DNA from 2 places in the Streptomyces sp. NBC_01341 genome. Region 1 is predicted to be linked to the other one. Evidence: predicted binding sites of a transcription regulator. Region 1 holds the regulator's gene; the other holds the start of a gene.

Region 1 (15,165 bases):
GCCGAGTCCAGCGCCCCCGCCGAGCCCAGAGGGCCCCCCAACGCCGGCGCCAAAGCGCCGCGCAGCGCCCAGGGCTCCCGCCCCACGCACGCGCGAAGGCCCCGGCCGTCGTCCTGGGGAGGACTTCGGCCGGGGCCTTCGGTCAAAGCACGGTGCGCCGCACCCGCGTGGCGAACGCAGGTTCGGTGTGCGGCGCGGGGTGCCGGTCAGGAGCGGGAGAGAGGGCCCGCTGATTCCGTTCCGGCGATCACATCAGTAGCTCAGCCCTGGAGGGCGGCAACCTTGAGAGCCAGCGCCGACTTCTTGTTGGCGGCGGCGTTCTTGTGGATGACACCCTTCGAGACAGCCTTGTCGAGCTGGCGCGACGCGTCACGGACGGCCACAGTGGCCTTCTCGACGTCACCGGCAGCGGCAGCCTCACGGGCCTTGCGGATCGAGGTCTTGAGCGAGGACTTGACGGCCTTGTTGCGCAGGCGCGCCTTCTCGTTCGTCTTGTTCCGCTTGATCTGGGACTTGATGTTCGCCACGAAAGAGCCTTTTCAGGTTCGTTGGATCTTCTATGTGCGCCACGCCGCTTCTGAGGGCCACGAGGCACAGCTGCCCACGGTAGCAGTCACCCTCGGACCGGCCCAAACCGGTTCCGGTCCCGCAGGCGTGGGAGCATGGAGGCTACGTATCGATCCGTCCGACCCGACATCGACCCGAGACACGGCGTTCGGCGTCTCAAGAATCAGGACCCTGCGTGCCCGCGACTCCTACCAACGTGCCCGAGCCGAGCCGTACCGACCCGGCGCTGATCCGCAACTTCTGCATCATCGCGCACATCGACCACGGCAAGTCGACGCTTGCCGACCGGATGCTCCAGCTGACCGGAGTGGTCGATCAGCGGCAGATGCGCGCTCAGTATCTCGACCGGATGGACATCGAGCGCGAGCGCGGCATCACCATCAAGTCCCAGGCGGTCCGTCTCCCGTGGGCGCCCACCGAGGGCGAGGGCAAGGGCTCGACCCACATCCTCAACATGATCGACACCCCGGGCCACGTGGACTTCACCTACGAGGTATCCCGCTCCCTGGCCGCCTGCGAGGGCACGGTGCTGCTGGTCGACGCCGCCCAGGGCATCGAGGCGCAGACGCTCGCCAACCTCTACCTGGCGATGGAGAACGACCTCACCATCGTCCCGGTGCTCAACAAGATCGACCTGCCGGCCGCCCAGCCGGAGAAGTTCTCCGAGGAGCTGGCCAACCTCATCGGCTGCCAGCCCGAGGACGTGCTCAAGGTCTCCGCGAAGACCGGTGTCGGAGTGGACGCCCTGCTCGACCGCGTGGTCAGGGACGTCCCCGCCCCCGTCGGCCTGGCGGACGAGGCGGCCCGCGCGATGATCTTCGACTCGGTCTACGACCCCTACCGCGGAGTCGTCACCTACGTCAGGGTCGTCGACGGCCAGCTCAACAAGCGCGAGCGCATCAAGATGATGTCGACCGGCGCCACCCACGAGCTGCTGGAGATCGGTGTCTCCTCCCCGGAGATGACCCCGTCCGACGGCATCGGCGTCGGTGAGGTCGGCTACATCATCACCGGCGTGAAGGACGTCCGGCAGTCCAAGGTCGGTGACACCATCACCTCCCTGAACAAGGGGGCGACCGAGGCGCTGGGCGGCTACAAGGACCCCAAGCCGATGGTGTTCTCCGGCCTGTACCCGCTGGACGGCTCGGACTACCCGGACCTGCGCGAGGCCCTGGACAAGCTCCAGCTCAACGACGCCGCCCTCGTGTACGAGCCGGAGACCTCGGCCGCGCTCGGCTTCGGCTTCCGCGTCGGGTTCCTCGGCCTGCTCCACCTCGACGTGGTCCGCGAGCGCCTCGAGCGCGAGTTCGGCCTGGAGCTCATCGCCACCGCCCCGAACGTGGTGTACCGCGTGGAGATGGAGGACGGCTCGGAGCACGTCGTCACCAACCCGAGCGAGTTCCCCGAGGGCAAGATCGACAAGGTGCACGAGCCGGTCGTGAGGGCCACGGTCCTCGCGCCCAGCGAGTTCATCGGCGCGATCATGGAGCTCTGCCAGAACAGGCGCGGCACCCTGCTCGGCATGGACTACCTCTCCGAGGACCGGGTCGAGATCCGCTACACCCTGCCGCTCGCCGAGATCGTCTTCGACTTCTTCGACCAGCTGAAGTCCAAGACCCGCGGTTACGCCTCCCTGGACTACGAGCCCACCGGCGAGCAGTCCGCCCAGCTGGTCAAGGTCGACATCCTGCTGCACGGCGACAAGGTCGACGCGTTCTCCGCGGTCACGCACAAGGACAAGGCCTACGCCTACGGGGTCCGCCTCGTGGCCAAGCTGCAGAAGCTCATCCCCCGGCAGAACTTCGAGGTGCCGATCCAGGCGGCCATCGGCTCCCGGGTCATCGCCCGTGAGACCGTCCGCGCGATCCGCAAGGACGTCCTCGCCAAGTGCTACGGCGGTGACATCTCCCGTAAGCGGAAGCTGCTGGAGAAGCAGAAGGAAGGCAAGAAGCGGATGAAGATGGTCGGCAACGTGGAGGTGCCGCAGGACGCGTTCATCTCCGTGCTGTCGACCGACGAGTCCGCGGGCGAGGGCAAGGCGAAGAAGTAACCCCTGTCACACCCGGCCCTGGCGTCACCAGGAGCGCGCCCCGGTGGTCACCGGGAGCGCGACGACCTGGAAGTACCCGGGAGTAGCCCAACTGGCCCCTGTGCCGCGGACGTCCGCGGCACAGGGGCCAGGTTCGTTATGAAGCGGCGGCCTGTTGCCCCTTACGCCAGGGTCCCGCGCGCTCTACTCTGATCACCACCCGTTAGTTACTCGCCAGTTAAACAAGCAGGCCGAGCGGGAACGAGAAGCAGGAATACAAGCAGCAGCAGCCCCAAGAAACCGGTCGTAGCAATGCCGCAGGCCCGGAGGACGTCGTGAGCGACACACAGACCCTGATCGACAGCCGGCCGCCCTCCGTGGCGTCCCTCTTCATCGACCGCGTGGCGGCCACCCCGCAGGGGGAGGCCTACCGCTACCCGGTGCCCGCCGCCTCGGGCGAGGGCCCGGACGACTGGAAGTCGCTGACCTGGGCGCAGGCCGCCGAGCGGGTCCACGCCATCGCGGCCGGGCTGATCGGGCTCGGCGTCCTGCCGGAGGAGCGGGTCGCGCTGGCGTCCTCCACCCGCGTCGAGTGGATCCTCGCGGACCTCGGCGTGATGTGCGCGGGCGCGGCCACGACGACGATCTATCCGTCCACGAACACCGAGGAGTCCGCCTTCATCCTGGCCGACTCCGACAGCCGTGTCCTGATCGCCGAGGACGCCGCCCAGCTGGCGAAGGCCAGGGAGAGCAGGGCCGGGCTGCCCGCTCTCGCCCATGTCGTGGTCATCGACCCGGCGGGCGTCGACCCCGTCGAGGGCGACCCCGAGGGCTGGGTCCTCACCCTGGCCGAGCTCGAGGCCAGAGGCGCCGAACACCTGGTCAAGAACCCGGACGCGATCACCGACCGCGTCGCCGCCATCACCCCTGACCAGCTGGCGACCCTCATCTACACCTCGGGCACCACCGGCCGCCCCAAGGGCGTACGGCTGCCGCACGACAACTGGTCGTACATGGCGAAGGCGACCGTGGCCACCGGCCTGATCACCGCGGACGACGTCCAGTACCTCTGGCTGCCGCTCGCGCACGTCTTCGGCAAGGTGCTCACCTCCGGTCAGATCGAGGTCGGCCACGTCACGGCGGTCGACGGACGCGTCGACAAGATCATCGAGAATCTGCCGGTCGTCCGGCCCACCTACATGGCGGCCGTGCCCCGGATCTTCGAGAAGGTCTACAACGGGGTCGCGGCCAAGGCACGGGCCGGCGGTGGCGCCAAGTACAAGATCTTCCAGTGGGCGGCGGGCGTCGCCCGCGAGTACGCGACGGTGTCGCAGGACAACTTCCGCCGCACCGGCAGGGCCTCCGTGCCCTTCGCGCTGGGCGCCAAGCACAAGGTGGCGGACGCCCTCGTCTTCGCGAAGCTCCGCGAGGCCTTCGGCGGCCGGCTCCGTGCCTGCGTCTCCGGTTCGGCCGCGCTCGCCCCCGACATCGGTCTCTTCTTCTCCGGTGCCGGGATCCACATCCTGGAGGGCTACGGCCTCACCGAGTCCAGCGCCGCCTCCTTCGTCAACCCCGGCGAGGCCTACCGCACCGGGACCGTCGGCAAGCCGCTCCCCGGCACCGAGGTCCGCATCGCGGACGACGGCGAGATCCTGCTGCGCGGTCCCGGCCTGATGGAGGGCTACCACCGGCTGCCCGAGAAGACCGCCGAGGTGCTGGAGTCCGACGGCTGGTTCCACACCGGTGACATCGGCGAGCTGTCCCAGGACGGCTACCTGCGGATCACCGACCGCAAGAAGGACCTGATCAAGACCTCCGGCGGCAAGTACATCGCCCCCGCGGAGGTCGAGGGACAGTTCAAGGCAGTGTGCCCGTTCGTGTCCAACATCCTGGTGCACGGCGCCGACCGGAACTTCTGCACCGCCCTCATCGCCCTCGACGAGCCGACCATCCTCGGCTGGGCCGAGGAGAACGGCCTGGGCGGCAAGCCGTACGCCGACGTCGTCGCGTCCCCGCAGGCCGTGGAGCTCGTCCAGGGCTACGTGACGCGCCTCAACGAGGGCCTGCAGCGCTGGCAGACCATCAAGCAGTTCCGGCTGCTGCCGCGCGACCTCGACATCGAGCACGGTGAGCTCACCCCCAGCCTCAAGCTGAAGCGGCCGGTCGTCGAGCGCGAGTACCAGGACCTCATCGACGACATGTACGCGGGCTCCCGCGAGAAGTGAGCCGGGTTCGGTGAGCCGGACAGGGCCCGGTGGACGCGGAGGCGTCCACCGGCCCCTGTCCCGTTGCCGCCCGACTCGGGCGACTTCCGTCACTCGGCGCTTATGGGCACGGCCGGTCTGTCACTCTGTCGTAGAACGTCAGCGGCGTTCGCGAGACTGTCAGGAGCCGCACCGTGGGGCCCATTCCCTTGCAGCGGGACATCGTGCACCGTCCCGCAACCGTCGTCGCCGGTCAGGGCGACGACCCGCGTCCGGTCGCGCACACGAGCCTGCCGGGTATCCCGCAGGCCTCGTCCGCGGCCCGCAGGTTCGTCCGCGCCGCGCTCGCCGACTGGAGCGGGCTCGGTCTGCCGAACACCGGCGAGTTCGGCGAGCGGCTCACCGACGACGCGCTGACCGTGGCCAGCGAACTGGTCACCAACGCCGTCGTGCACGCCGGTACGACGGTCGAGCTGCTCATCCGGCTGGAGGACTCGGCCGGACCCGAGCCGCTCGCGCTCGTGCTGGAGATCACCGACCACCACCCGGCACGTTCGGTGCGCGACGGCCGAACCGAGCGGCCCGATCCGGCCGAATACGGCCGTGGGCTGCAGCTGGTCGCCACCCTCGCCGAGTCCTGGGGCATCACCTACCGCACCGGCCTCAAGACCGTCTGGGCCCGCCTGCCCGGTGACGACCGGTTCGGGCTGCCCGACGCCCCGCCCGCCGGAGAGGCGGCCTCCCGGCCGCGCCCGCGTCCGGCCGGGAGCCTCGCCCCCGCGGGCGGGAGGCCGGAGCGCGACGACGCCGGCTGGGCGGGCCGCGGAGGGCCCTCGTTCCTCGCCGAGGCGTCCGGCATGCTCGCGGGCCAGCTCGACGAGAACCTGGTCGCCGCGACCGCGGGCCCGCTCCTGGTGCCCCGGCTCGCGGACTGGTGCGCCATATGGCTGGAGAGCGAGAGCGGCGGCCCGGGTGCCGTGCCCCGGCTCGCCGGGGTCTGGCACAGCGACGAGGCCCGCACGGCGCTGCTGCGCCCCGCGCTGGAGAAGGAACCGCTCCGGCTGCCCGGCAGCGTCGGCACCGGCCCCGTGCCCATGCCCTGGCCCGGCAGCGCCACGGCGGAGCGTGAGAGCGTCACCGGAGCCGCCCTGGCGCACCGCATCGTCTCGGGCGGGCGGACGCTCGGCGCGGTCCTCGTGGGACGCGAGGGCGTCGACCACATCCCCGACGAGGTCGTCGCCCTCCTCGCGGACTTCGTACGCCGTGTCGGCCTCGCCGTGGGCGCCGCCCGCGCCTACACCCGCCAGGCCACCATCAGCCGCATCCTGCAGCGCGGCCTGCTGCCCAGCAAGGTCGCCGAGATACCCGGCGTCACCAGTGCCCTGGTGTACGAGCCGGGGGACGACGGTGTCGTCGGCGGGGACTTCTACGACCTCTTCCCGTGTCCCGGCGGCCGCTGGTGCTTCGTCCTCGGTGACGTCCAGGGCAGCGGCCCCGAGGCCGCCGTCGTCACCGGGCTCGCCCGTCCCTGGCTCCGCCTGCTCTCCCGGGAGGGCTTCCGCGTCGGCGAGGTCCTCGACCGGCTCAACCGGCTCCTCCTCGACGACGCGATGGAGGCGGCCGAAGCCGCCGCCCTCATGGTCGCGGCGGCGGGCGGCCAGCAGATCCAGGACGGCCCCCAGTCCCGTTTCCTCTCCCTGCTGTACGGCGACCTGGTGCCGCTCCCGGACGGCAGCGTGCGCTGCACCGTGGCCAGCGCCGGTCATCCGCTGCCGCTGCTGCTGCGCCCCGACGGATCCGTACGCCCGGCGGCGGAGCCGCAGGTGCTGCTCGGGGTCGTCGAGGACGTGGCGTACGACAGCCAGACCTTCGACCTGGCGCCGGGCGAGAGTCTGCTCTGCGTCACGGACGGGGTCACGGAGCGGCGTTCGGGGCGGTTGATGTTCGACGACGGCGACGGTCTCGCACGGGTGCTGGCGGACTGCGCGGGGCTCTCCGCCGCCGGGATAGCCGACCGGATCAAGCGGGCCGTCCACACCTTCGCCGAGCGCCCGCCGGACGACGACCTCGCCCTGATGGTGATCCAGGTGGACTGAGACCGGGCCCACAGTCAGGCGTGCCGGGGAGCTCCGGCGGCGAGTGACAATGGACGGTATGCCTTCCGTACTGCCCGATGGTGAGCCCGTGCCCGACGACGGGGCGCTGCCCCGCCACGCCCTGGAAGGCGCAGCCGACCGGCCGCTCGGCTTCTACCTGCACGTGCCCTACTGCGCCACCCGCTGCGGCTACTGCGACTTCAACACGTACACCGCGACCGAGCTGCGGGGCTCCGGCGGTGCCCTCGCCTCCCGGGACAACTACGCGGCCCATCTCGTCGAGGAGGTCCGCCAGGCGCGCAAGGTGCTCGGCGACGACCCCCGCCCCGTCCGCACGGTCTTCGTCGGCGGCGGAACCCCGACGCTGCTGCCCGCCGCCGACCTCGTCAGGATGCTCGCCGCGATCCGTGAGGAGTTCGGCCTCGCCGAGGACGCCGAGATCACCACGGAGGCCAACCCGGAGTCCGTGGACCCGGCGTATCTGACGGCCCTGCGCGAGGGCGGCTTCAACCGTGTGTCCTTCGGCATGCAGAGCGCCCGGCAGCACGTCCTGAAGATCCTGGACCGCACGCACACGCCGGGCAGGCCGGAGGCCTGCGTCGCCGAGGCGCGGGAAGCCGGTTTCGAGCACGTCAACCTCGACCTGATCTACGGCACCCCCGGCGAGTCCGACGACGACTGGCGGGCCTCTCTCGACGCGGCGATCGGTGCCGGGCCCGACCATGTGTCGGCGTACGCGCTGATCGTGGAGGAGGGCACCCAGCTGGCGCGCCGCATCCGCCGGGGCGAGGTCCCGATGACGGACGACGACGTCCACGCCGACCGCTACCTGATCGCGGACGAGGCGATGGCGGCGGCGGGTTTCTCCTGGTACGAGGTGTCGAACTGGGCCCGGACCCCCGAGGGCCGCTGCCTGCACAACGAGCTGTACTGGCGCGGCGCGGACTGGTGGGGCGCAGGGCCCGGGGCGCACAGCCACGTCGGCGGAGTGCGCTGGTGGAACGTCAAGCACCCCGGAGCGTACGCGCAGGCCCTGGCGGAGGGCCGTTCGCCCGGCGCGGGCCGCGAGGTCCTGGGCGACGAGGACCGGCGGGTCGAACGCATCCTGCTGGAACTGCGGCTCGTCGAGGGCTGCCCGCTGTCGCTGCTGGCCCCCGCGGGCCTCGCGGCGGCCGGCCGCGCCGTCGCGGACGGGCTGCTGGAGCCAGGACCGTACGCCGAGGGGCGCGCGGTCCTGACGCTGCGGGGCCGCCTGCTGGCCGACGCCGTGGTGCGGGACCTGGTGGACTGAGAGCGGGGCCCGGCCGCTTCCCGCGGCCGGTCCCCGCCGGGACGGGTCAGCCGGGCAGGGTGACGAAGTCGATCAGCTCCTCGACCCGGCCCAGCAACTGCGGCTCCAGGTCCTTGTAGGAGGCGACCCTGGACAGGATGTGCTGCCAGGCCGCGCCGGTGTTCGCGGGCCAGCCCAGCGCACGGCACACGCCCGTCTTCCAGTCCTGGCCCCGCGGAACGACGGGCCACCCGGGGATGCCCACGGACGAGGGCTTCACGGCCTCCCAGACGTCGATGTACGGGTGTCCCACCACGAGCACGTTCGCGTCCGTGACCTGTGCGGCGATCCGGGACTCCTTGGAGCCCGGCACGAGATGGTCGACCAGCACACCCAGCCGTGCGTCGGGGCCGGGTGCGAACTCGCGCACGATCGCGGGGAGGTCGTCGATCCCCTCCAGGTACTCCACCACCACGCCCTCGATGCGCAGGTCGTCGCCCCAGACGCGCTCGACGAGCTCCGCGTCGTGCCGCCCCTCGACGTAGATGCGCCCCGCCCGCGCCACCCGTGCCCGGGCGCCCGGCACCGCAACCGAACCCGACGCCGTCCGGGAAGGACCTGCCGGACCGCCCGCCGACGGGCGTACGAGGGTGACCACCCTGCCCTCCAGCAGGAAGCCGCGCTGCACCATCGGGAACACCCGGTGCTTGCCGAAGCGGTCCTCCAGCGTCACCGTCGGCCCCTCGGCGGTCTTCTCGCACCGGATCACCGCCCCGCAGAAACCGGTCACGGCCTCCTCGACGACCAGATCGGGTTCGGCGGGGACCTCGGGGGCGGGGGAGGACCTCTTCCACGGCGGGGTCAGGTCCGGCTGGTAGCTGCGCATGGCACGACGATAAGCGGGGGCCCTTTCACGACACGCAGAACCGGGCGGCTAGCCGGTCGCGCTGGGCGCGCACGAACGCCGCGTCCACCACCGCCCCGTGCCCCGGAACGTACAGCGCGTCCTCGCCGCCCAGCTCCAGCAGCCGGTCGAGCGCCGCCGGCCAGTGCGAGGGAACCGCGTCGCGGCCCGCCTGCGGTTCGCCGGACTCCTCGACCAGATCCCCGCAGAGCACCACGACCGGCGAGCCCGGCACCAGCACCGCGAGATCGTGCCCGGTGTGGCCGGGTCCCACGTTGGCCAGCAGCACCTGGAGTCCGCCGCCGAGGTCCAGCGTCCACTCACCGCTGACCTGATGCCGCGGAGCCACCAGCGCGTCCGCGGCCGCCGTCGCGTCCCGCTCGCTCATCCCGTGCTGCACCGCGTCCGCGCGCAGCGCGTCCGCGCCACGCCCCAGCAGCTCCGCCGTGCCGACGGCGCCGTAGACCTCCGCACCGGCGAAGGCGGCGGTCCCCAGGACATGGTCGAAGTGGGGATGGCTCAGTGCGATATGCGTCACCCTCCGGCCCAGCAGGGCCTCTGCCTGCGCCCGTACCTCCGCCCCTTCGCGGAGCGTCGAACCGGTGTCGTGGAGCAGCACGGAGTCCGCCCCCGCCACCAGGGTGACGGTCGCGTCCCAGACGGGGAGGCGCCGGCGCCCGATACCGTTGCCCAACCGCTCCCAGCCGAACTCTTCCCAAGAGGCGTCCATAGGACGACGCTATCGGCATCGACCTGCGCGGTCCCAGGACGGACCGGCCGGTCGGCCTTGCCCCGGGCCCGCCCCACCCCCGTACACTGACCGGGGGATAGCTGGCACTCGAACGCGCAGAGTGCCAGGCAGACACCGGAGAACAACAGCTGGAGGTGTGCGCGGTGCTCAGCGAACGCAGACTCGAAGTGCTGCGCGCCATCGTCCAGGACTATGTCGGCACCGAGGAGCCGGTCGGTTCCAAGGCGCTCACGGAACGGCACAGCCTGGGGGTCTCCCCGGCCACCGTCCGTAACGACATGGCGGTGCTGGAGGACGAGGGCTTCATCGCCCAGCCGCACACCAGTGCGGGGCGTATTCCGACGGACAAGGGCTACCGCCTCTTCGTCGACCGACTCGCGGGCGTCAAGCCCCTGTCGTCGCCGGAGCGCAGGGCCATCCAGAACTTCCTCGACGGCGCCGTCGACCTCGACGACGTCGTGGGCCGCACGGTGCGGCTGCTCGCACAGCTGACCAGACAGGTCGCCGTCGTGCAGTACCCCTCACTGACCCGTTCGACGGTGCGGCACGTGGAACTGCTGTCCCTGGCCCCCGCCAGGCTGATGCTCGTGCTGATCACGGACACGGGCCGGGTCGAACAGCGTATGATCGACTGCCCTGCTCCGTTCGGTGACACGTCACTGGCCGATCTGCGGGCCCGGCTCAACAGCCGGGTCGTGGGGCGGCGGTTCGCGGACGTCCCGCAGCTGGTGCAGGATCTGCCGGAGTCGTTCGAGAGCGAGGACCGGGGAACCGTGTCGACGGTGCTCTCCGTCCTCCTCGAGACTCTGGTCGAGGAAACGGAGGAGCGGCTGATCATCGGCGGCACCTCCAACCTCACCCGCTTCGGACACGACTTCCCTGTGATGATCCGGCCGGTGCTGGAGGCATTGGAGGAGCAGGTCGTGCTGCTGAAGCTGCTCGGTGAGGCAACGGATTCGGGCATGACCGTACGGATCGGGCACGAGAACGCCCACGAGGGCCTCAACGCCACGTCCGTCGTCGCGGTCGGCTACGGTTCGGGCGACGAGGCAGTCGCCAAACTCGGCGTGGTCGGACCGACCCGCATGGACTACCCCGGAACGATGGGAGCGGTACGCGCAGTGGCACGTTACGTCGGACAGATCCTGGCGGAGTCGTAAGTGGCCACGGACTACTACGCCGTACTCGGCGTGCGCCGCGACGCATCTCAGGACGAGATCAAGAAGGCATTCCGTCGGCTCGCCCGCGAGCTGCACCCGGATGTCAACCCGGATCCGAAGACCCAGGAGCGGTTCAAGGAGATCAACGCCGCTTACGAGGTGCTGTCGGACCCGCAGAAGAAGCAGGTCTACGACCTCGGCGGCGATCCGCTGTCCTCCTCGGGCGGCGGTGGCGGCGCGGGAGGCTTCGGGGCCGGCGGCTTCGGCAACTTCAGCGACATCATGGACGCGTTCTTCGGCACGGCGTCGCAGCGCGGACCCCGTTCGCGCACCCGCCGCGGCCAGGACGCGATGATCCGGCTGGAGATCGACCTCTCCGAGGCGGCCTTCGGCACGACCAAGGACCTCCAGGTCGACACCGCGGTCGTCTGCACGACCTGCAGTGGCGAAGGAGCCGCACCCGGCACCTCCGCGCAGACCTGTGACATGTGCCGCGGCCGCGGTGAGGTCTCCCAGGTCACCAGGTCCTTCCTCGGCCAGGTCATGACCTCGCGTCCCTGCCCGCAGTGTCAGGGCTTCGGCACGGTCGTACCGACCCCTTGCCCCGAGTGCGCGGGGGACGGCCGTATCCGATCCCGCCGCACGCTCACGGTGAAGATCCCGGCGGGTGTCGACAACGGCACCCGGATCCAGCTCGCGGGCGAGGGGGAGGTCGGCCCCGGCGGCGGCCCGGCCGGCGACCTGTACGTCGAGATCCACGAGCTGGCGCACCCGGTGTTCCAGCGGCGCGGTGACGACCTGCACTGCACGGTCACCATCCCGATGACGGCGGCGGCGCTCGGCACTCAGGTGCCGCTGGAGACGCTGGACGGCCTGGAGGAGATCGACATCAGGCCGGGCACCCAGTCCGGCCAGTCGGTCCCGCTGCACGGGCGCGGCATCACGCACCTGCGCGGCAACGGCCGCGGCGACCTCATCGTGCACGTCGAGGTCATGACCCCGACGAAGATGGACCCCGAGCAGGAGCGCCTCCTGCGGGAGCTGTCCAAGCTGCGCGGCGAGGAGAGGCCCACCGGCCAGTTCCAGCCAGGACAGCAGGGGCTCTTCTCCCGTCTGAAGGATGCCTTCAACGGCCGCTGACCCCTTTCACCGCACCGCCCGCCGGTTCCTCACCGGCGGGCGGTGCGGTGTTTCCACGACAGCCCGCGCGCACCGCGGAACGACTGATTCGGCACGGTTCACCGGACGTGGCACGATGCGGTCATGTCCTTGGCCCTGACCGATCTCTGCCGGTACCCGATCGTGCAGGCCCCCATGGCGGGCGGCGCGTCCCGCCCCGGACTGGTGGCCGCCGTGGCGGAGGCCGGGGGGCTCGGTTTCCTCGCCGCCGGCTACAAGACCGCGGACGGGATGTACGAGGAGATCCGGGAGATGCGGAGGGCGAGCGCCCGGCCCTTCGGCGTGAACCTCTTCATACCGCAGCCCTCGGTCGCCGACCCGAGCACCGTCGAGGTCTACCGTCATCAGCTCGCGGGCGAGGCCGCCTGGTACGAGACCCCGCTCGGTGACCCGGACGCCTGCGGCGACGACGGCTACGAGGCCAAGGTGGCGATCCTCCTCGAGGACCCGGTGCCCGTCGTCTCCTTCACCTTCGGCTGCCCGGCGCGCGAGGTCCTCGAAGCCTTCGCCGCCGTCGGCACGCTCACCGTCGTCACCGTCACCTCGGCCCAGGAGGCACGGAACGCCCGGTGGGCGGGGGCAGATGCCCTCTGCGTCCAGGGCGTCGAGGCGGGCGGCCACCAGTCCACGCACCACGACGACCCGCAGGGCGGTCTCGCCGGCACCGGCCTGCTCTCCCTGATCGCCCAGGTCCGAGAATCCGTGGCGTTGCCCCTCGTCGCGACCGGCGGACTGATGCGCGGCTCCCAGATCACGGCGGTCCTCGCGGCGGGCGCGGACGCGGCACAGCTCGGCACGGCGTTCCTGCCCTGCCCGGAGTCCGGCGCGCACCCGCTGCACAAACAGGCCCTGACCGACCCGCTGTTCGTGACCACGGCCCTGACCCGCGCGTTCTCCGGACGGCCCGCGCGCGGACTGGTCAACCGCTTCGTGCGGGAGCACGGGCGTTACGCCCCCGCCGCCTACCCGCAGGTCCACCAGGTGACCAGCCCGCTGCGCGGTGCGGCCGCCAGGACGGGCGACGCCCAGGGCATGGCCCTGTGGGCGGGGCAGGGGCACCGGATGGCCCGAGAGATGCCCGCGGGAGAGCTCGTCGGGCTGCTCGCCGCAGAAATGGAAGCCGCGCGTGCGGCAGTGAACGTGAGGAGTGCCCCGTGACGGCACCGGTCTTCGTCGTCGAACACCTCCCCAGTGGGTCGGAGTTCGTCCTGGACGGCCCCGAGGGACGGCACGCCGTCTCCGTGAAACGGCTGAATCCCGGGGAGGACGTCGTCCTCACCGACGGCCGCGGTCACTGGGCCGAGGGCGTCGTGCGCGCGGCCGAGGGCAAGGACCGGCTCGTCGTCTCCGGCCTCGCGCGCGTCCACGAGGAGCCGGAGCCCACGCCCCGCATCACCGTCGTCCAGGCGCTCCCCAAGGGCGACCGCGGGGAGCTCGCGGTGGAGACGATGACCGAGACCGGCGTCGACGTGATCGTGCCCTGGCAGGCGGCCCGGTGCATCACGCAGTGGAAGGGCGACCGGGGGCTCAAATCCCTGACGAAGTGGCGCGCCACGGCGCGGGAGGCCGGCAAGCAGTCCCGCCGGGTGCGCTTCCCGGAGGTCACCGACCTCATGACGACCAGGCAGGTCGCCGCTTTCCTCGCCGGGGCCGACTTCGCCGGGGTTCTGCACGAGGACCGGGACTCCGGCAGTGAGCCGCTCGCGACCGCCGTACTTCCCGGGGAGGGCGGCATCGTGCTGGTCGTCGGGCCGGAGGGCGGCGTGTCCCCCCAGGAGTTGGCGGCCTTCGCGGAGGCGGGCGCGCCCGCCTACCGCCTCGGGCCCAGCGTGCTGCGCACCTCCACGGCCGGTACGGCGGCCGCCGCCCTGTTGATGGGGCGCACCGGGCGCTGGGGCTGACGCCCGGCCGTCCCCGCGGAGCCACCCACGCCGCTCCGGTGCGGCCGGATAGCATGCCGGTGTACTGATCACGAGACCGAACGACCGAGGGGACCGGGCCATGGCGGGAGAGCCGCAGACCGACTGCCTGTTCTGCAAGATCGTGACAGGGGACATCCCGGCCACCGTCGTCCGCGAGAGCGATACGACCATCGCCTTCCGCGACATAAACCCCCAGGCACCCACGCACGTCCTGGTCATCCCCAAAGCGCACTACCCGGACGCCGCCACGCTCGCGTCCGCCGAGCCGCAGATCGCGGCGGACGTGCTGCGTGAAGCCGGCCTGGTCGCGGCGGACGAGAAGCTCACCGAATCGGGCTACCGCGTCGTCCTCAACACCGGTGCCGGCGCCGGACAGACCGTCTTCCACGCGCACGCCCACGTCCTGGGCGGACGCGGGATGCAGTGGCCCCCCGGCTAGCGACCACGCCGCGAGGCGCGGTGCCAGGGCCCGCGAGCCCAGCATGATCCGAACGAGAGGCCCAGGTCCTCCCGTACGGACCGCGCCGGGGCGGGCGCTCCCGCACGCGGCGCCGGCGGCGGCCGGGGCCCCGGCCGGCTGACGCCGCTCGGTCCGCGCCCTGCCCATCGGGGCGCACGGCGGAGGTCCCGGCGCCCGATCCGCCCCGATCCGACGAACGACCCCGGAAGCGACGTGTCCGTAAGAGAACTCGTGGTCCTCGGCACCGCCAGCCAGGTCCCCACCCGCCACCGCAACCACAACGGCTATCTGCTGCGGTGGGACGGTGAAGGCATCCTCTTCGACCCGGGGGAGGGAACGCAGCGCCAGATGCTGCGGGCGGGTGTCGCCGCGCACGACATCGACCGGATCTGTGTCACCCACTTCCACGGCGACCACGCGCTGGGCCTCGCCGGTGTGATCCAGCGGATCAACCTCGACCAGGTCCCGCACCCCGTCACCGCCCACTTCCCGGCGAGCGGACAGCACTTCTTCGACCGGCTGCGGTACTCGACCGCCTACCGCGAGTCCGTCGAGCTTGCGGAGGTCCCCGTGGCCGCCGACGGAGTCCTCGCGACCACGGCGGCGTACACCCTCGACAGCCG
Region 2 (15,165 bases), 1.7 Mb from region 1:
GCGACGGCAGTTTCACGCCGACCCCCGCGAGGCCGGCCTTCAGCCGCACCACCGCGTCCTCGGCAGCACGCACCCTGCCCGCTGCTTCTTTGCGCCGTTCCGTAGCCGTCATCATGATCTTCCCCATTTCCACGCTGAGTAGTGGCTATGCCTACTCAGCGTGTCCAATTCGCGACTACCGTGGAAGACGCGCAGATCCAACACCCACACGTGTGCCACCGGGAGCGCCGTGCCAGGACCCAAGAAGCTCGACCCCGCGTCCTCTCCTCGCGCCCTCCTCGGGGCCGAAATCCGCCACCGCAGGGAGGCCGCAGGTCTGGCGCAGGACGACCTGGGTGCGCCTCGCAGAGGCCGAACGAGGTGCTGGCTGCGGAGGGTTTCTTCGTACGGAACTGTGCGGCCCCGAAGCAGTCGAAGTACCCGGAGGCGGCAGAGGCGGAGACACTGGCGATCACGATCCGCGAGTACGCGCCTCTGCTGATCCCAGGACTCCTTCAGACGGAGGCGGAGCCAGCGGCGGGGACTGCCTCGAAGTCGCCACGTGGCAGAAGTCCTCGTACAGCGGCGGGGACGGCGGGGACTGCCTCGAAATCAGCACCGATCACCCCGACGCCGTCCCCGTCCGCGACTCCAAAGTGACCGGCGGCCCGGCGCTCGTGTTCCGGACCGCCGCCTGGTCTGCCTTCGTCGCGGACCTCAAGCGCCGCCAGGACGTCGGCCGCACACCCCCGCTCCCAGCGCCCGGTGCGCGGCGGCGATCTCGGAGAGCGGGTGGGCGGGGTCCGGACGCCGGGGAGGAAAGCGGGCAAGCCCCGGCCCGGCCTACGAACGCCGGTGGGTGCGCCGGCTCAGGACAGGGAGGCGATGAGGCGTGCGGCCACCTCGGAGGCCGAGGGCATGGCGGCGATCTCGTCACGGAGGCGCTGTGCCCCGGTGGTGAACGAGGGCTCGGCGAGCACCCGGACGAGAGCGGCTGCGATCGCCCCGGGCTCCTGCTTCCCGATGGGCAGTGCCAGTCCGGCCCCCGCTGCCTCGACACGCATCGCCTGGCGCTGTTGCCCCGCCGTTCCGGGGACGACGACGGCCGGCACGCCGTGGGCCGCTGTGCCGAAGGTGGAGCCGGAACCTCCGTGGTGCACCACGGCGGAGACGCCTTCGAGCAACTCGACCGCCGGCATGAAGGAGACCAGTTCCACCCGTCCCGGAGTCAGTCCGAGGCCGTCGGTCGGGGCACCACCTGTCGTCGCGACCAGGTCGATGTCGAGGGCACTCAGCGACTGGAGCACGGGGCCGAGTTCCGACGCTCCGGTGGTGGTGAAACTGACCAGCACCCGAGGCCTGCCCGTGCCCGGGACGCGGGGCGTGAGCGGCGTGCCCTCAGGGGCGCTGTGCGCCTCCGGCCTCAGCGGGATGCGCTCCAGGACCTGCGGTGCACCGTCGCGCTGGAGGCTGGGAGGGCAGAGGTCCAGCAGCCAGTCGCCGGACTGTGCGTGGCCCGGTGCCTGCAGACCGCGTTCGAGGTACCGCGAGCTCGCCGCCGATGCCAGGGCCGCCAGGAGCTCCGGCTCCAGCGCGGGGTCCACGGCGGCCACGGCGGACGGGACCTTGAGAACGGCGGCGACGAGCGGACCCACGAAGTCCAGGTGCTCGGAGACGATCAGGTCGGGCGCCCACTCCCTCGCCCCGGCCAGAGCCTCCTCCACGCTGAGATCGACACGCGCTCCGGCGAAGAACTCTCCGACCAGTTCGGGCGTGGGTGCCGCCAGCATGTTGATCCCGGTACGGCGGGTGACCTCGGCCAGGGTGACCTCGGTCGCGGGGCCGGCCGGGATCAGCTCGAAGCCCTGCGCCTCGACGGCGGAGGCCATGCCGGCTGCGGAGCAGAAGGCCACGGCGTGTCCCTGCTTTCGCATGGCACGTGCCAGCGGGACCAGCGGCAGGAAGTGTCCGGTCAGCGGGTTGTTGTAAAAAATGATGCGCATGGCAAGCAGTTTAGACGTCGCGTGGGGCGCCCGATCCGGTGTCCGGTGAGCGGACAGGCCTTCGCCTACCCGGCGGCCCCTCGCGGCACTCAGATGATGCGCGGAACGGTCTCGTCGCGCCGGGTGGACCAGTTGGTGACGACGGGCTTGTCCACGGTGGCCGTATCGGGGAGCTCGACTTCGGCAGGGTTGGGGTCGTCCTCGGTGACCGCGATGATGACGTTTCCGAACTCCGCGCCGGCGTCGCCGTCGGTGGTCTTGGCGTCGATGCCGGTGTAGGCGACGGCGGAACCGCCGAGCTTGATGGGGTCTTCGCCGCCCTGTCCGACGGGGGAGGCGACGCCCTCGACGCCGGAGCCGAAGGAAACGCTGGGGGTGTTGACGTCCAGGAAGCAGGTGATGCCGGACTTGGCCTTGGCAGCGACGAGGTAGTAGCCGTCGACCTCGGGCTCGGACTCCCAGGTGACCGTGAAGTCCAGGTCGTTGGTGCCGCAGGACTGCCCGTAGCCGCTCCTGCCGCCCGAGCCGCCCTTGCCGGCGGAGCCGGAGCCGCTCTTTTCGCTGGAGCCGCCGCCGCTGGACCCCTGGGCGGGAGTGACGCCGCCGGTCGACGGGCCGTCGTTGGAGGGGCCGTCACCGGAGGGTGCCTCGCTCCCGCTGCGGGCGGACGAGGAGGAGGCGGCGAGCGCGGTGGAGTCACCCGTCGCCGTCGGCTTCTGGGACCCGCAGGCGGTGGTGGCGGCAAGGGCCGTCATGACCGCGGCGGCCAGGACGAGACGGGTGGAACGGGCGGCGAGTCGCGAGCGCATCATGATCTCCAGCGGCTGTCGGTGCGGTGCTTCCTGCTGACACACCGGACTCTAGAGCCGGGTCGATCTTCAAATGGTGCCCTGAATGTCCAGGTCCTGTATCAGCGAATCGGTTCCACGAATCGACGCCGAGTTGCATCCATCAGAGATGTCCGCGTCCGACTCCCAGTTCCCCGACCACACCGAGCACGCCGAGGAACGCGGCCGGGCCGAGCAGGGCCTCGCCCCGCTGGTCGAGCGGGCCAAGGACTGCGGGGCAGGACCCGGAGCTCAAGCCTTGGAGTCCGAGCGCTCTTTCAGAGGAATGGGTGGAGGGCCTGTGCCCACCCACCCTCCCTACCTGGAAAGTTGACCCCACGTGAGCGATTTGCAACGGAGCGTCGTGACGCTCTAGCGTGCCGGACAACAGACGACCCCCGTCGGTGCGCCAACACCGGACGAGGGTCTGACCAACGAGATCGACGAAGGACCCGATCTGATGGCTGTCGAACAGCTTAGTGCTGCCCCCTGCGCCCCGTACGAGCCCCCGCACCCCATGGCGAACCCGGGCTACGGCAAGCGTTCCGCCCCGGACCAGCGTCCGCGCGACGCCCGCGACTTCTCGCACCTGCCGCCCCGCGAGGCCGCCGTCGCCGCCTACATCGACCGGCTGCCGGACGGCTCGGACATCTCCGTGAAGACACTGGCCAAGTGGCTGCCGTACGGGCAGTGCGCCCTGCGGACCTCGCTCAACCGCCTGCAGGCGGCCGGGCACCTGCGCCGCGGCGGCGAGTGTCTCGCGACCGACACCGTCATGCTCTGGGTGACCCGGACGTTCTTCTCCCGCACCGCGCGGGACGACGACTGGTGGGCCGCGTTCACCCGGGGTGACGTACCCCAGGAGCCCCAACGCCCCACGCGCTCAAGGGCCTTCGTCCTGCTGGCGGCCCTCGGCCGCACCGCGCCGTCGCTGAGCCTGTCGGCGGCGGACTGCCTGAGCCTGGAACCGCTGGTCGCCGAATGGTTCGAGCGGGGCGCCACCGAGACGGAGACCCTGCGGGCCCTCACCCACGGCCTGCCGTCCCCCGTGCATCACGCGGCCTCCCTCGTCCGTCGGCGGCTCGTCGACAAGCTGCCCCCGGAACGCCACGTGCCGGGGCCGAGCGCCGTCGTGCTGCGTGCGCTGGAATGCGGCGAGTGCCGTGCCCCCGGAAGCCCCGAGGCGTTGCGCGGAGGGCTCTGCGGGGTCTGCCGGGGGGAGGCGGGCGCGGGTGTCGTGGCCCGGCCGCCCGGCACCGTCCCCATGGACGGGGTGCCGCAGCGGATGGCGAGTGTCCGGGCTGGTCTCGTACCACGGTCGGGGCGCACGGTTCATGCGCGCGGGATCACGCGGCCGTCCGAAGGCGGGGTCCGGGCAGGTGCGGGGGCCGACACCGGCCGTACCCCGGCAGACGCAGACGCGACGGGACCGGGCGCCGACCGGTCCTGACCGCACCAGCCCGCTCACCGGCCGGTATCGACCGTTTGGCTGCCCATATGAGGCCCGGTCACCGGCGCGGTGCCTACATTCGACAGACGGCCCAGCGCTTCGGCCGTGTGATCAGTGCTCCGCGCCGCGGCCTGGCCTGTCGCGGCGCCCGCAACGTCGAGAAGTCAGCGAGGACCCCGGGTGCGTTCCGTCGATCGCGGAGAGGACGTCCGGCATCAGCCGGACCTGGACCAGCTGATGGTCTCCGCCGCCGCGGGCAACCGGGACGACTTCGCGAAGGTGTACGACACCGTCGCCGGTCCGGTCATGGGCCTGGTCCACCGGGTCCTGCGGGACTCCGCGCAGTCGGAGGAGGTCACCCAGGACGTGCTGCTGGAGGTGTGGCGCACGTCCAAGCGCTTCAGGCCCGACCGTGGCAGCGCGATGACATGGATCATGACCCTGGCCCACCGCCGGGCCGTCGACCGGGTGCGCGCCTCGCAGGCGAGCCAGGACCGCGAGCGCAGAGCCGCGGCCCTGGGCACGGCCACCCCCTTCGACGAGGTGAGCGAGCAGGTGGAGGCCCGCATGGAGTGGCAGCGCGTGCGCCGCTGCATCCGCGGACTCACCGACATCCAGCGCGAGTCGGTCGTCCTCGCCTACTACGGAGGGTTCACCTACAAGGAGATCGCCCAGTCGCTCTCCCTGCCGCTGGGCACGGTCAAAACCCGCCTGCGAGACGGAATGATCCGGCTCCGCGACTGCCTGGGAGTGAAGGCGTGATCACCACCGACCCCCATGAGTCCTCGGGCGCCTACGTCCTGCACGCGCTGCCCGAGGAGGAGCGCCGCGCGTTCGAGGCGCACATGGCAGGGTGCGAGTCCTGCCGCCAGGAGGTCGCCGGCCTGCGGAGGACAGCCGCGCTGCTGGGCCGGGCGACCGCCGAGACACCGCCGGACGCGCTGCGTGAGCGCGTCCTGGGCATGCTGGCCGCCACACCGCAGGACCCTGATCCGGGCGACGGTCCGCAGGCCACCGCTCCACGTGCCGGGTTGCGGCGCGGCCGCCGCAGCCCGGCACGTGCCCTGCGCCTGGCGCTCGCGGCATCGGTGGCCGCCATCCTCGCCTGTCTGGGGCTCGCCGGGTGGCAGCGCCAAGAGGCATCGGACGCCAGAGCGGCCGCGCAGCACGCCGAACAGCGGCAGGCGAACCTCACGAAGGTGCTCACGGCGCCGGACGTACGCCTGGCGTCACAAGGGCTGGTCGAGGGTGCCACAGCCTCCGTCACCTTCTCCCGGAGCGAGGACACGGCCACACTCGCTGTCTCCGGCCTGCCACGGCTTCCGGCCGGACGGACCTACGAAGCCTGGTTCATGGAGGACGGGACCCCTGTCCCGGCCGGGCTGCTCAGCCGGGACCCGGGGCGTCAAGTGACCTTTCTGAAGGGGACGTTGGACAACGCTTCGGCCGTCGCCCTGTCCATCGAGCCCGCCGGGGGCTCCACCCGGCCCACCACGGTCCCGCTGGGCGCGATCCCCCTGCCGACCTGAGGCGAGCCCGCTGCCGCGCACAGGCCGGGGGCAGGGGGTTCCCATCGGCCTGCCGATCGAGCTTTCTCTCCTTTTTCTCTCATTCACCCCAAACCTTCCCCCGGGTGCCTCCGAATCCCTTGTGCAACACCGCTCACGACCCCGATCCGCATCCGGGGCAGGAGCCCGGGATGATCGACCGTCGTCCCGGCCGTACACGGGACTTCCGGGCACAGGCCCGGGACACCCCCGTCGTCACCTCAGGCACCACACCCTCCGGCGCCTGCCACGGCGCCGCCTCGCCGGGACATCCCATGACCACCGTGACCACACCACCGCCCTCGCCCGCACCGCCGCCCGTCGCGGCGGGCCGGCTCTCGATCCCACTCCCCACCGGGCCCCAGGCGCCCTCGCACGCGCGGCGTGCGACGGCCGGGTTCCTCCACAGGTCCTGGCCGTCCCTCACGCAGGAGCGCTGCGACGACTTCCTGCTGATCGTGTCCGAGCTCGTCACCAACGCCGTCCGGCACGCACGCGGGCCGAGCACGCTGACCCTGACCACCGCATCCGGCGCCCTGGACATCGCGGTGACCGACCGCTCCCGCGCACTTCCCGCCCCTCGGACGCCGGACCTCCGCGACGGCACCGGCGGCATGGGCCTGCACATCGCCGAGGATCTCGGGGGCCGGGTCTTCACGGAGGCGCTGTCCGGGGGCAAGTGCGTACACGCGGCGTTCGCCGTGGCCTGACCCGCGGCCCCACGGGCGGCCGGTATCCGGGGATGCGCCCCGGGTACCGGCTCCGGTCGTCTCACGGCCTGCCGGGCCCTCCCGTCACCAGGCTCCCGGCGCGGGCGGGGCGACGACCGGCGGGCGGTCGTCACAGGTGATCGTGTTCGGCAGCAGCCAGGGAGCCAGCCAGTCCCCCGTCGTACCACCGCCGTCGTTGCCACCGAGGTCGACCAGGGTGAACTCCGAACCGGCCGCGGTGAAGTTGAAGGACCCGCAGTTGTTGACGCCCACGGCACCGACGTTGCGCGCGTCCACGTTCTCGAAGGTCGCCGACCCCGCCGCGCGGGCACTCACCACGGACGTCCCCGTGCCGTCCACCCTGATGTCCTTGAATTGCACGCCCCGGATCTTGTACGTGTCCTTCACGGGCCAGTCCGTGACCAGCATGATCGCGTTGTACGTGTTGTCCAGGAAGTGGTTCCCGGTCACCCGGATGTCGGCGTCGATGTCCCGGTCCAGGGCGAAGAACCAGATGGCTCCGAGCCCGATCCTCCAGTTGAGTTCGTACGTCCCCGCCCGGACCGTCGTGTTGCCGGTGAGGTCGAGCCGCCCCCGGAACGCCTCCGCGCCGAAGCGCGCGCCCACGTGCAGCGCGCTGCCCTCGCGGACGGGGTCGGCCACGAGGTTGCCGGACACCGTGTTGTCCGTACCGCCGTAGATCGCGATGCCGTTGGCCAGCACCGGACTCTGCACGGTGTTGCGGGCGAAGGTGTTGCCCGTGTTGGCGCGCTTCTCCGACCACATCGCCAGGCCGTCGTCACCCGAGTTCCGGACGAAGGTGTGCGCGACGGTCGAACCGGTCACTCCGCCGTGGAAGTTGATGGCGTCGGCGATCTGGTCGACGATGACGTTGCCCGTGATCCTCAGGTTCGACATCGGGCCGTCGAACCACATGCCCACCTTGGTGTGGCGGATGTGCAGGCCCTCGACGGAGGAGTCGCTCATCGCCCCGCCGATGCCGTTCACCTGGTCCGTGTCGACGCGTTCGCGGACGTCCCCCTCGACGGCGAAGCCGGACAGGTGGACGTTGCGGCTGCCGCCGTCCGCCGCGTCCTTGCCGTAGAAGCCCACTCCCGTGTGCACCGAGCCGTCCGCCGCAGGGGTTTCGAGCGCGATCTCCCGGCCCTTGAACTTCGTGTACCAGCTGCCGGCGCCCCGGATCGTGACGTCGTCGACGACGATGTGGCGGTTGACCTGGTAGGTGCCCGGCGGGACGTACACCGGCAGGTTCTTGCGCTTGGCGAAGGCGATCGCCCGGTCCAGGGCGCCCGCCGAGTCCCGGCGTCCCGAGGGATCGGCCCCGAACAGCAGCACGTTGGCCGCCTTCAGCTCGACGTGGGGAAGACCCACGAGCTCGGAGTCGAGCACGTCGATGACCGTCCACGCCGCCCGGCTGCCGGCCGGAACCGTCAGGCGGACGGTGTCGCCCGCGCCGTACCGCTTGCCGAGCAGCAGGCGCTGCTCGTCGTAGAAGTGGCTCGGCCTGAACGGCTTCGAGATCACCGGCGCGGGTGTCGTCTCGCTGGGCACGCATGCGCACTCGGTGATCCACCAGCCGGGCTGGAGCAGCCCGGCATCGGGATCGTTGGTGAAGGGGTACTGGTTGTACAGCCAGGAGTACTGCGAGGTCAGCGTCATCGTCGAACGCCTCTTGCCGTTGACCGCGACATCCAGCGGCGCGGTGATGCCACCCCCGCCCGGGGCGTCCGGGATGCTGTACCGCACCGTGATCGCGTCGGCGGCCTTCGGCAGCCTGAACTCGACGTGTTCGCCCGGCACCAGCCGGACCGCCTTACGGCCCGAGGCCTCGGCAGGCAGGGAGTACGCGGCACGGTCGGGGCCTATGACCGTGCCGTTCGTCGCGGCGTTCTCCGCCTCCTGCTCGGCGAACGGGACCTCCGCACCACGGCCGGCGACCAGCGCGGGGTCGAGACCCGCGCGCGTCACCACCGGCGCCGACGGCGCGGAGGGGTTCTCCTGCGCACCCTGGGCCGCGGGAGCGCCGGTCAGCGCCCCCAGTCCGACAACGGCGGCCGTCAGCGCGGCGACCGTGATGTGACGTGACATCGCATGCCCGTTTCTCTCGGAAGGTGAGGCGACGTTAGGGCGCGCGGAACCACCACCACAAGAGTCGTGCGAGAACATTTCGCCTCGCTGCTCAGTGCATGCAAGATGACGTCACTTTTTTGCGTTCCTCACGCGCCCACGGTCCCGTCGACACCCTCGCGCAGAAAGTCCGCGTGGCCGTTGTGGCGGCCGTATTCGAGCAGCACGTGCACCATCACCATGCGCAGGGACACCTCCCGCTCCCAGCGCGGCTGAAGCCCCGTCAGGTCCAGCGACGCGGCCTGCCGCTCGATGCGGCGAGAGTTCTCGACCTCTGCCTCCCAGGCGCCGAACGCCTCCGCCCGGTTCGAGGCGCTCGCGTCGTACGCGGCCTGGAAGTCGATCCGGTCCGACCACACCATCGGGGCGTCGTTGTCGTCGAACACGCGGCGGAACCAGGCCCGTTCCACTTCGGCCATGTGCCGCACCAGACCCAGCAGCGAGAGCGTCGAGGGGGGCATCGACCGCTGCCGCAACTGCTCGTCGTCCAGCCCTTCGCACTTCATGGCGAGGGTGGCGCGCTGGTAGTCGAGAAAGGCCCGCAGCGTCTCGCGCTCGCCGCCCGCGGCGGGCGGTCCTGTACGCACGTCGGTGGTCACCGGTCGCACTCCTTCACGAGGGGGAAGAAGTGCTCAGTATCCGGCTCCGTCTCGCGGCCCCGGGAGCAGCCCCCGGGGGCCGCGACAGAGATACGACGCCGGCCCCCGGGACGAATCCCGGGGGCCGGCGTCGTACGGATACTGCGGGTACTGCCAGGAGCTGCTGATCCGGGGATCAGAAGTCCATGTCACCGCCCGGCATGCCGCCCGGAGCGGCCGCAGAGGCCTTCTCCGGCTTGTCGGCGATGACGGCCTCGGTGGTGAGGAAGAGCGCGGCGATGGACGCGGCGTTCTGCAGGGCGGAGCGCGTGACCTTCGCCGGGTCGATGATTCCCTCGGCGATCATGTCGACGTACTCGCCGGTCGCGGCGTTCAGGCCGTGACCGATCGGCAGGTTGCGCACCTTCTCGACGACGACTCCACCCTCGAGACCACCGTTGACGGCGATCTGCTTGAGCGGGGCCTCCAGCGCGAGCTTCACGGCGTTGGCGCCCGTGGCCTCGTCGCCCGTGAGGTCGAGCTTCTCGAAGACGGCCGAGGCCTGGAGCAGAGCCACGCCACCACCGGCGACGATGCCCTCCTCGACGGCGGCCTTGGCGTTGCGCACCGCGTCCTCGATGCGGTGCTTGCGCTCCTTGAGCTCCACCTCGGTGGCGGCGCCGGCCTTGATGACGGCCACGCCGCCGGCCAGCTTCGCGAGGCGCTCCTGGAGCTTCTCGCGGTCGTAGTCCGAGTCGGAGTTCTCGATCTCGGCGCGGATCTGCTTGACACGACCCTGAACCTGGTCGCTGTCACCGCCGCCGTCGACGATCGTGGTCTCGTCCTTGGTGATGACGACCTTGCGGGCGGTGCCGAGCAGGTCCAGGCCGGCGTTCTCCAGCTTGAGACCGACCTCCTCGGAGATGACGGTGCCACCGGTGAGGATGGCGATGTCGCCGAGCATGGCCTTGCGGCGGTCACCGAAGCCCGGAGCCTTGACGGCGACGGACTTGAAGGTGCCACGGATCTTGTTGACGACCAGGGTCGACAGGGCCTCGCCCTCGACGTCCTCCGCGATGATCAGCAGGGGCTTGCCCGACTGCATGACCTTCTCGAGCAGCGGAAGGAGGTCCTTCACGTTGCTGATCTTGGAGTTGACGATCAGGATGTACGGGTCGTCGAACGACGACTCCATACGCTCCATGTCGGTGGCGAAGTACGCCGAGATGTAGCCCTTGTCGAAGCGCATACCCTCGGTGAGCTCGAGCTCCAGACCGAAGGTCTGGGACTCCTCGACGGTGATGACGCCTTCCTTGCCGACCTTGTCCATAGCCTCGGCGATCTTGGCGCCGATCTCGGTGTCAGCAGCGGAGATGGAGGCCGTCGAAGCGATCTGCTCCTTGGTCTCCACGTCCTTCGCCTGCTCCAGAAGAGCGGCGGAGACGGCCTCGACGGCCTTCTCGATGCCACGCTTCAGAGCCATCGGGTTCGCACCCGCGGCGACGTTGCGCAGGCCCTCGCGGACGAGCGCCTGAGCGAGAACGGTGGCGGTGGTCGTACCGTCGCCGGCGACGTCGTCCGTCTTCTTGGCGACCTCCTTGACCAGCTCCGCACCGATCTTCTCGTACGGGTCCTCGAGCTCGATCTCCTTGGCGATGGAAACACCATCGTTGGTGATCGTGGGCGCGCCCCACTTCTTCTCGAGGACGACGTTACGGCCCTTGGGGCCGAGGGTGACCTTGACGGCGTCGGCGAGCTGGTTCATCCCGCGCTCGAGACCGCGCCGTGCCTCCTCGTCGAACGCGATGATCTTGGCCATGTGAAGTGGTCCTCCCGGACAGGGGTGGATTGCTCCGGACCGAGAGGCGCCCGCGACGGACGGCCTGCCTGCTCAGTGGTTCCTTGCCCCGCTGAGCCTGCGGGCCTCACCGGCCCGGTCCAAGTTTCTGTCACTCTCACCTGGAGAGTGCTAACGCCAATGATTAGCACTCGACCCCCTCGAGTGCAAGCGCCTCAGGCCGGGGCTCGCTGAGGGGCGCGCCCCGGCCGGGGCGCACGCGGGCGCACGTAGGGCCCGTCCCCCTGTGGAGGAACGGGCCCTACGCGCGTGAGTGGTGTCGTTGGCCGACCGCGCCGAACTCAGCCGACGGCGAGCTTGACCATGTCCGCCTGCGGCCCCTTCTGGCCCTGCGAGATCTCGAATTCAACTCGCTGACCCTCTTCGAGGGTGCGGTACCCGTCCATCTGGATCGCGCTGTAGTGGACGAAAACATCCGCACCACCGTCGACCGCGATGAAGCCGTACCCCTTCTCCGCGTTGAACCACTTGACGGTGCCCTGAGCCATGCCCAACTCCCCTATTACTGGCCCTTGCACGAGACCGCACTTCGCGGGCCCGGGTCAGAACTCACCCTCCGACAGGAGAGGGTGGCGTGCGCCGGAACGCGTCGACCGCGGCCGAATGTATCTGCCCAACTGCCCTCTGCAACAGGTCAATCGGACGAGAATTCTGGGCATGCGGGAACACCCGGATAGGGACGATCGGGAGGATTCCAGGGCAAGTCGGGCCTGACAAAGGCCACTTACGCCTCAAGAGGTTCACGTACTTTGGCTGCTTCTTGTCGTGGCCGGGCGCATTCTCATATGCGGGCGGCACGGGCAGCGGCGGGGACTTCCCCAACTGTACCCCGCTCAACCATGCAGAATGGCCCCCTCCGCTTCTCTTGCGGAGAGGGCCATCGTGGTCACGCTGCGAAGTCTCCGGACGCACGGCCGGGGGCCGTCACTCCCCGGTCCGCGCACCGTGCCGGGGATCAGCCTCCGGCGACGGCCGGGATGATCGAGACGCCGGCGCCGTCCGGCGTCACCGCGTCCAGGCCGCCCTCGAAGCGCACGTCGTCGTCGTTGACGTACACGTTGACGAAACGGCGCAGCTTGCCCTGGTCGTCCAGGACGCGGGCACCGATGCCCGGGTGGTTCTGCTCCAGCGACGCGATGACTTCGGAGAGGATCGCGCCCTCGGCCGGGACCTCGGCCTGACCGCCCGTGTAGGTGCGGAGGATGGTGGGGATACGGACCTTGACGCTCATGTCGTGCCTTCCTTCGGGTCTCGGGTGGTCAGTTGGCGGCGGCGAGGCCCGCGTCGCGGAACGCGTCCAGGCTGGGCCGGATCGTCGCCGACAGGCCGGTCGTCGGGGCGACCGCGTCCAGCGTCTTCAGTCCGTCCCCGGTGTTCAGGACGACGGTGGTCAGGGCCGGGTCCAGCAGACCGGCCTCGATCAGCTTCTTCGTCACGCCGACCGTCACACCGCCCGCGGTCTCCGCGAAGATGCCCTCGGTGCGGGCCAGCAGCTTGATGGCGTCGACGATCTGCTCGTCGTCGACGTCCTCCACCGCACCGCCGGTGCGGCGGGCGATGTCCAGCACGTACGGGCCGTCGGCCGGGTTCCCGATCGCCAGGGACTTCGCGATGGTCTTCGGCTTCTGCGGCCTCACCACGTCGTGGCCGGCCTTGAAGGCGGTGGAGACCGGGGAGCAGCCCTCGGCCTGAGCGCCGAAGATCTTGTACGGCTTGTCCTCGACGAGGCCGAGCTTGATCAGCTCCTGGAGCCCCTTGTCGATCTTCGTGAGCTGCGAACCGGACGCGATGGGGATGACGAGCTGGTCGGGCAGCCGCCAGCCCAGCTGCTCGCAGATCTCGTACGCAAGGGTCTTGGACCCCTCGCCGTAGTACGGCCGCAGGTTGACGTTGACGAAGCCCCAGCCCTCGCCGAGCGGGTCGCCGATGAGCTCCGAGCAGAAGCGGTTGACGTCGTCGTAGTTGCCCTCGATGCCGACCAGTTCGCCGCCGTACACCGCGGCCATGACGACCTTGCCCTGCTCCAGGTCGTGCGGGATGAACACGCACGAGCGGAAGCCGGCGCGGGCCGCGGCGGCACCGACCGCACCGGCGAGGTTGCCGGTGGAGGAGCAGGAGAGCGTGGTGAACCCGAAGGCGCGGGCGGCCTCGACGGCGATGGCGACGACACGGTCCTTGAAGGAGTGCGTCGGGTTGCCGGAGTCGTCCTTGACGTACAGGCCGCCGGTCACGCCCAGCTCGCGGGCGAGGTTGTCGGCCTTGACCAGCTTCGTGAAACCGGGGTTGATGTTGGGCTTGTCCGCGACATCGGCGGGGACGGGGAGCAGCGGCGCGTAACGCCAGATGTTGTCCGGTCCCTCGGCGATGCGCTTCTTCAGCTCTTCGGGGGAGCCGCTCGGCAGGTCGTACGCCACTTCGAGCGGCCCGAAACAGGACGCGCAGGCGAAAAGGGGGCCGAGTTCGAAACGCTCGCCGCATTCGCGGCAGGAAAGCGCCGCGGCGGGACCGAGATCCACGGCGGAAGAATCGGTGTTGGCTGCAACTGTCTGCACGGCCATGATGGCGGAGGCCCTTTCTCCTCATCTTCCTTGCGACGTATTTCGCCACAAGACGGAATTGGCACCTTCCCCACCGTGACCTCGCGGTCGGCAGGAGGGTTGCCGGGACTTCAACGGGCCGTTCCCTCAGTCCCTCTGGATGAGCGCTATGGCACCGGACCATCGATCCGGGCGTTTGTCCGTGGACCGACCCCGACATGCGAGGGTCGTCCGCGTTGTTCAAGACTGTAACCGAAGGGCCGGACGATCGGATGAGTCGTCCGAACCGCGAGATGGATCACACACAGGGAGTATCGACCGTGCTGGAAGAGGTGGAACGCTGGCTGACCAGGCGTTCCTGGTCGGCCGACGACCGCCCGCTCGACCGCCTCACGGCCGCGCGGGCGAGGGATCCGCGCGGTGCGCGCGTGAGCGTCGTCCTGCCCGCGCTGAACGAGGAGGCGACGGTCGGCACGATCGTCGCGGAGATCCGGCGCGAGCTGATGGAGAAGGTCCGGCTCGTCGACGAGCTGGTGGTCATCGACTCCGGTTCCACCGACGCCACGGCCGAGGTCGCGCGGCGGGCGGGCGCCCGGGTCGTGCACCGGGACTCCGTCCTCCCCCGGATCCCCGCCCTGCCCGGCAAGGGCGAGGTCCTCTGGCGGTCGCTGCTGGTGACGCACGGCGACATCGTCTGCTTCGTCGACGCCGACCTCAGGGACTTCTCCGCCGACTTCGTGTCCGGAATCGTCGGCCCCCTGCTGACCGACCCCTCGGTGCAGTTCGTCAAGGCGATGTACGACAGGCCGCTGGGCGAGGCCGCGGGCCAGGGCGGACGCGTGACCGAGCTGGTGGCCCGCCCGCTGCTCAACCTCCACTGGCCCCGGCTGGCCGGATTCGTGCAGCCGCTGGGCGGCGAATACGCGGTGCGCCGCTCCCTGCTGGAGCGGCTCCCCTTCCCGGTCGGCTACGGAGTGGAGCTGGGCCTGCTGATCGACGCGCTGCACACCGTGGGCCTGGACGCGCTCGCCCAGGTCGACGTCGGCGTACGCAAACACCGCCACCAGGACGGTCAGGCGCTCGGCCGGATGGCGGCGGCGATCTACCGGACCGCACAGCTGAGGCTGTCCCGGGGCCCGCTCGTACGGCCCGAGATCACGCAGTTCGAGCGGGGACCCGACGGGTTCGTGCCGCGCACCCACGCGGTGGACACGGAGGAGCGGCCGCCGATGCGGGAGATCGCGGAGTACGCGTCCCGCGACGCCGCGTAGCGGTTTCGGGCCACCGGCTCTCCACTCCGGATCTCCAGCCGTCCCTCACGTTTGGCACCTTCCCTCACGGGCTAGGTTCGGGTACATGGTCTCCGAGCACGCTGCCCAGGTCCTCGTCGCGTCCAACCGCGGCCCGGTGTCGTACGCCGAGCGGGAGGACGGCACGCTCGACTCGAAGCGCGGTGGCGGCGGGCTCGTCTCCGGCCTCAGCGCCGTCGACGACAAACTGTGGGTGTGCGCCGCTCTCAGCGACGGCG

What was found. The regulator HrcA, encoded in region 1, represses chaperone genes, less so after heat shock. The targets are predictions, from matches to a motif close to TTNGCACTCNGNNNNNCNGAGTGCNAA.
Positions count from the first base shown of each region.
Region 2: the regulator HrcA is predicted to act here: its motif matches at 11,225-11,251, upstream of groL (chaperonin GroEL).

Region 1 covers NZ_CP108364.1:5,072,120-5,087,284, forward strand. The annotation lists gene rpsT (30S ribosomal protein S20) at 261-527, opposite strand; gene lepA (translation elongation factor 4) at 743-2,617, shown strand; gene OG206_RS22265 (AMP-dependent synthetase/ligase) at 2,932-4,821, shown strand; gene OG206_RS22270 (ATP-binding SpoIIE family protein phosphatase) at 4,995-6,896, shown strand; gene hemW (radical SAM family heme chaperone HemW) at 6,955-8,187, shown strand; gene OG206_RS22280 (DUF3097 domain-containing protein) at 8,234-9,052, opposite strand; gene OG206_RS22285 (MBL fold metallo-hydrolase) at 9,078-9,800, opposite strand; gene hrcA (heat-inducible transcriptional repressor HrcA) at 9,965-10,981, shown strand; gene dnaJ (molecular chaperone DnaJ) at 10,982-12,121, shown strand; gene OG206_RS22300 (nitronate monooxygenase) at 12,245-13,318, shown strand; gene OG206_RS22305 (16S rRNA (uracil(1498)-N(3))-methyltransferase) at 13,315-14,061, shown strand; gene OG206_RS22310 (histidine triad nucleotide-binding protein) at 14,162-14,521, shown strand; gene OG206_RS22315 (ribonuclease Z) at 14,756-15,165, shown strand, end outside.
Region 2 covers NZ_CP108364.1:3,354,754-3,369,918, forward strand. The annotation lists gene OG206_RS14615 (hypothetical protein) at 1-73, opposite strand, end outside; partial or broken gene OG206_RS14620 (Scr1 family TA system antitoxin-like transcriptional regulator) at 230-507, shown strand; partial or broken gene OG206_RS14625 (DUF397 domain-containing protein) at 510-704, shown strand; gene OG206_RS14630 (glycosyltransferase) at 849-1,982, opposite strand; gene OG206_RS14635 (hypothetical protein) at 2,072-2,791, opposite strand; gene OG206_RS14640 (hypothetical protein) at 2,934-3,065, opposite strand; gene OG206_RS14645 (hypothetical protein) at 3,270-4,259, shown strand; gene sigK (ECF RNA polymerase sigma factor SigK) at 4,440-5,021, shown strand; gene OG206_RS14655 (anti-sigma factor) at 5,018-5,788, shown strand; gene OG206_RS14660 (ATP-binding protein) at 5,959-6,516, shown strand; gene OG206_RS14665 (glycosyl hydrolase family 28-related protein) at 6,601-8,625, opposite strand; gene OG206_RS14670 (DinB family protein) at 8,754-9,263, opposite strand; gene groL (chaperonin GroEL) at 9,439-11,061, opposite strand; gene OG206_RS14680 (cold-shock protein) at 11,382-11,588, opposite strand; gene OG206_RS14685 (MoaD/ThiS family protein) at 12,056-12,331, opposite strand; gene thrC (threonine synthase) at 12,360-13,658, opposite strand; SAM riboswitch class I at 13,677-13,804, opposite strand; gene OG206_RS14695 (glucosyl-3-phosphoglycerate synthase) at 13,958-14,908, shown strand; gene OG206_RS14700 (alpha,alpha-trehalose-phosphate synthase (UDP-forming)) at 14,994-15,165, shown strand, end outside.